Regions from separate parts of the Sphaerisporangium sp. B11E5 genome, predicted to be linked through region 2. Evidence: riboswitches for the same ligand, from Rfam matches in the RefSeq annotation. Region 2 holds a riboswitch; the other holds the start of a gene.

Region 1 (2,386 bases), on a different contig from region 2:
GGCGGCCGGTCCGCCTTCAAGCGTGTGACCGGGCCGGGCTTCCGGGTCAAGCGGCTGACGTCGGCGTCCGACACCAGGGTCTGGGCGTTCGGCGCGTCACGCTACGCCCGGTGGGACGGCAAGCGCTGGCAGGTCAAGCGATGGCACCACGGCCGGGTGGACCGGGCGTATTCCATCGGTGAGAACCTGTGGGTCATCGAGAACGCCACCACGTTCCCGCCGGGCGGCAAGGCCGGGTGGAAGGCGAAGTCCACGCTGCGGCGCCTGGCCGGGTCGGTGTGGCGCAAGGTGCGCACGCCGATCGTGGTCAAAGGACTCGACGGCAAGTGGGCGGCGGGCTCGGTGCGCGGCAAGGCGGCTCTGGCCCGCTGGACCGGCACGGCCTGGCGCGCGGTCGCGCTTCCGGCGGTCCCGTCCGCGCACCCGGGCCAGATCTCGGAGCTCACCGATGTCGCGGTCGACGGTGAGACCGCCCGGGTGATGGCCGTCGGCTGGGTCGCCTGGCCCTGCGGCGGCGCGAAGCGCTCCTTCTGCGGTGAGACTTTGCTGCTGACCGGCTATCTGGGCAGCTTCGGCTTCGAGGTCCGCGGTGAACCGGGCATCCAGCCGCGGGCCCAGGCGGAGCCCGACGGCAGAGGCGGGGCCTGGATCGTCTACGACGCCAAGGGCGGAGGCAGCAGGTACCTGCACATCGGCCCCGACAGTGTCGAGCCGGGCTCCTTCCCGGCTCCGCCGAACCGGAAGGCGTCCGTCCGTGACCTCGCTCTCCAGTTGGAGAGCGGCGGTGCCATCTGGGCGGTCGGCGCGGCACCTTCCGGCCGCGACGGTTCGATCTGGGCCCGCCGCCCCTGAGCCGGCCGGGGCCCACCGGGTGCCGGATGCCTGCCTGCCGGTAGCTGATCGCAGGCGAATAGGGCATCATTGGGGCGCGAGCGGGGGATGACCTCCCAACTCGACACGAAGTCCAACGCGGGAGCTCGGGCGAAACCGGGCTGAGAGGGCGGCTCCTTCATCAGGCGCGCCGCCGACCGCATGAACCTGTCCGGATAATGCCGGCGTAGGGAGTGTGTGATGTCGCCTGCCGTCGACGAGGCTCCGCTGACCCTTGACGAGGCTCCCCCGAAGACACTCGGGGCGTTCGACCAAGGGGCGTTCTGGGCGAACCTCGGAGTGAGCCTTCTCGGGTTCTCCGGGGCCCTCCTGCTGCTCGACCCGCTCGGCGGGGCTCCCCTCGGGCTGGGGGCGGCGGTGCTCGCGGCCGTGGCCGGGAGCCTCATCGGGACGGTGATGGTCGGGCTGGCGGCCGTGCCCGGCGCGCGGACGGGGGCGCCGGCGATGGTGCTGCTGCGCGGGCTGTTCGGGGCGCGGCTGTCCTATGTGCCGACCGTGCTCAACATCGTGCAGATGTTCGGCTGGGGGGCCTTCGAGCTGTGGGTGATCGCCAACGGGGCACAGGCGATCTTCGGGGACGCGGTGCCGTACCAGGCGTGGGTGGTCGCGGCGGGGGCGCTGACCGTCGCGCTGACCATCCGGCCGCTCGGTGTGATCCGCCTGCTGCGCCGCTTCGTCACCGCGGGCGTGGTGATCGCGATGATCTGGCTCACGGTCGCGCTGGTGCGGCAGGCGCCGAGCCTCGGTGCCGGGAGCTGGCACTCCTTCGCGCCCGCGGTGGACTACGTGATCGCGCTGTCGGTCTCGTGGGTCCCGGTCGCCGCCGACTACGCCCGCCATTCGCGGTCCGGCCGGGCGGCGTTCGGCGGGGTGGTCACCGGCTACACGATCGCCCAGGTGGCGTGCCTGGTGCTCGGCATCCTGGCGCTCGCCGTGGTGGGGAACGACCCCGACCGGGTGTGGGAGGCGTTCGTCGCGGTGCCGCTCGGCGGGTTGTTCTTCGGCGTGCTGGTGCTGCGCGAGACCGATCAGTCGTTCGCCAACGTCTACTCCACCGCGATGTCGCTGCAGAACCTGATGCCGCGCGTGGACCGGCGGGTGCTTTCCGCCGCGGTCGGCGCTCTGACCACGGTGATCGCCCTGTTCGCCGACGTGAACTCCTACGGCGCGTTCCTCGGCCTGATCGGCGCGGTGTTCGTGCCGATGTTCGCGGTGCTCGCCGTGGACTACTTCGTGCTCGGCGGCGCCGCCCGCTGGGACACCTCGGCCGGCGCGCCCGCCCGGTGGGCGATGATCGTTCCCTGGGTGCTGGGTTTCGTCGCGTACTGGCTGGTCACGGCGACGCCGACGGTCGACGGGTGGGACACCGCGTGGGCGCAGGTGCGTGAGGCGATCGGGTTCGAGCGTCAGCCCTGGATGAACGCGGCGCTGGCGGCGTTCCTCGTCGCCGCGCTGGTGACGTTCCTCACACGGCTCCTTCCAGGCGGAGCAGCAA
Region 2 (2,386 bases):
GTCGTTCTCGCCGAGCGCGGTCGACTCCCAGTCGCCGCGCCGTACCACCTCGTCGTTCAGCGCGACCGCCACGCCGCCCGGGGCGGCGGTCAGCTCCCGCACGGCCTGCCCGACGGTGGTGCCGGCGGGGAGGTCGTGGGCCATGCCGTTGATCGTCACCTTCATATGCCGTTACGGGACACGTCCCGGCCGCAGGGCCGGGGAAGCCCCCATCCTCCTTGCCGTCTGTCAGTAGTGGTGGTGCGCGGTCCGGCCGGCGAACCGCGCGGGGGAGCAGATCTCCGCCACCGGCGGGCCGTCCCCCGGCCACCCGCCCGCCAGTTCCGCCGCCACGTACTCGGCGGTCAGCGGGGCCAGCAGCACGCCGCCGCGGTGGTGCCCGGTGGCCAGCACCAGGCCGGGCAGGGACGCCGGGCCGATCACGGGGATGTTGTCCGGCGTGCCGGGACGCAGGCTGGCGACGGTGTCGGTGACCTCCAGCTCGGTGATCCCCGGCACCAGCTCACGGGCGTCGCGCAGCAGCTCGTACAGCCCGCCCGCCGTCACGCGGGTGTCGAACCCCATCTCCTCCTGGGACGCGCCGAGCACGACCTCGCCGTCCCCGCGGGGCACGAGGTAGGCGGACGAACCGTGCACCACGCCGCGCACGCAGTGGCCGAGGAACCCCGGCGCGCCGCGCAGCCGCATGATCTGCCCCTTGACCGGCCGCACCGGCGGCAGCACCCCCGGCGGCAGCCCGTCGAGCGCGCCCGACCAGGCCCCGGTGGCGAGCACCACCCGCCCCGCGGCCACCGTGCCGCCGCCCGCCAGCCGCACACCCGTCGCCGTGTCGCTCTCGACGATCACCCCGGTCACCCGGTCGCGCACCAGCGTCACCCCGCGCCGCACGGCGGCGGCCAGCAGGGCGTCGGCGACCCGGCGCGGGTCCACCCAGGCGTCCTCGGCGGCGAGCACGCCGCCGCGCACCCCGGGGGCCAGCATGGGCTCCAGCCGGCGGCACTCGCGGCCGGTCAGCCGCTGCGCCGGCAGCGACAGCTTCGCCATGAAGTCCGCGAGCTCGCCGAGCGCCGTGAGGTCGTCGGCGTCGAACGCCACGGCCAGCGTGCCGTCCGTCCGGTGGTCGACGTCCACGCCGGACTCCTCGCCGAGCTCGACCGCGAAGGCGGGCCACCGGGCCAGCGACGCGAGGCCGAGCCGCAGCAGCGGCTCCTCGGTGTAGGTCACCTCGCTCACCGGGGCGAGCATGCCCGCCGCCGCGTGGGTGGCGCCCGACCCGGGAGAGGGGTCGGCGACGACGACGGACAGGCCGAGCGCGGCGGCGCGCCAGGCGATGGACAACCCGATGACGCCGCCTCCGGCCACGCAGACGTCCGCCCGGTGCGTGACAGGGGGCGCCGCGGCACGGTTCGCGTGCGGCACGTTCACGGAGGATCCCGCTCCCTTCGCCGGCATGATCCGGATCAGGTCTCTGGCGGTCGAGGGCCTACGAGCCCTCCTCTCAGCCCGGTCTCGCCGGACTCCCGCGCGTGCTTGCGACACTAGCCTATTCCTGCCCTCCTACGGCATGCGCACCTGGTTGAGTAGTCTCATTACCGCGCGTACCGGGTAGTGAGCCAATTTGTTACCAAATCGCCGTTGGCAAGTTACCGGCCCGGCCGCTTAGGGTCAGGTTGTGAATCATGTCGCGGTAGTAGGCGCCGGGCTGGCCGGTGTGCGGAGTGTCGAGGCGCTACGGGCCCGAGGATTCAAAGGGCGCATCACCCTGATCGGGGAGGAGCCCCATCGGCCGTATGATCGGCCTCCCCTTTCCAAGGCGGTGCTGCAGGGAGATCTGGACTCCACGCTGGTGGACTCCGACTTCGGCGCGCTGGACGTCGATCTGCGGCTCGGTGTCGCGGCCAAGGGGCTGCGCGAGGGCACGCTGGAGACGACCGAGGGCGAGCTGGAGTTCGACGGGTTGATCGTCGCGACCGGCGCGGCGCCGGTGCGGCTGCGCGGCGAGGGCCCGCAGCACGTGCTGCGCACCATCGACGACGCCCTCACCCTCCGGGAGCTGATGACCGAGGGCGTCAGGGTCGTGATCGTCGGCGCCGGGTGGATCGGGGCCGAGGTCGCCACCGCCGCCCGCAAGGCCGGGTGCGAGGTCGTGGTCGTCGAGTCGGCGCCGTCGCCGCTCGCCACCGCCCTCGGCTGCGAGGTCGGCGCGTTCACCGCGCCGTGGTACGCCGAGGCGGGCATCGACCTGCGGCTCGGCACCATGGTCGGCTCGGTGGACCCGGGCGGGCTGACCATGATGGACGGCTCGTGGATCCCCGCCGACGTGGTGGTGACCGGCATCGGCGTGCGGCCCAGCGTCGCGTGGCTCGCCGGGTCGGGCATCGAGCTG

What was found. Region 2 has a riboswitch for thiamine pyrophosphate ahead of thiO (glycine oxidase ThiO). Riboswitches for the same ligand answer to the same signal wherever they lie in the genome.
Region 1: another riboswitch for thiamine pyrophosphate. It lies ahead of ABGB17_RS15520 (cytosine permease); the one in region 2 lies ahead of thiO (glycine oxidase ThiO).

Annotation. Positions count from the first base shown of each region.
Region 1 covers NZ_JBDPMD010000013.1:113,817-116,202, reverse strand. Annotated here, with positions in the region: gene ABGB17_RS15525 (hypothetical protein) at 1-852, shown strand, start outside; TPP riboswitch at 960-1,081, shown strand; gene ABGB17_RS15520 (cytosine permease) at 1,072-2,386, shown strand, end outside; gene ABGB17_RS15515 (methylated-DNA--[protein]-cysteine S-methyltransferase) at 2,357-2,386, opposite strand, start outside.
Region 2 covers NZ_JBDPMD010000055.1:25,140-27,525, reverse strand. Annotated here, with positions in the region: gene thiS (sulfur carrier protein ThiS) at 1-165, opposite strand, end outside; gene thiO (glycine oxidase ThiO) at 229-1,425, opposite strand; TPP riboswitch at 1,421-1,534, opposite strand; gene ABGB17_RS33160 (FAD-dependent oxidoreductase) at 1,673-2,386, shown strand, end outside.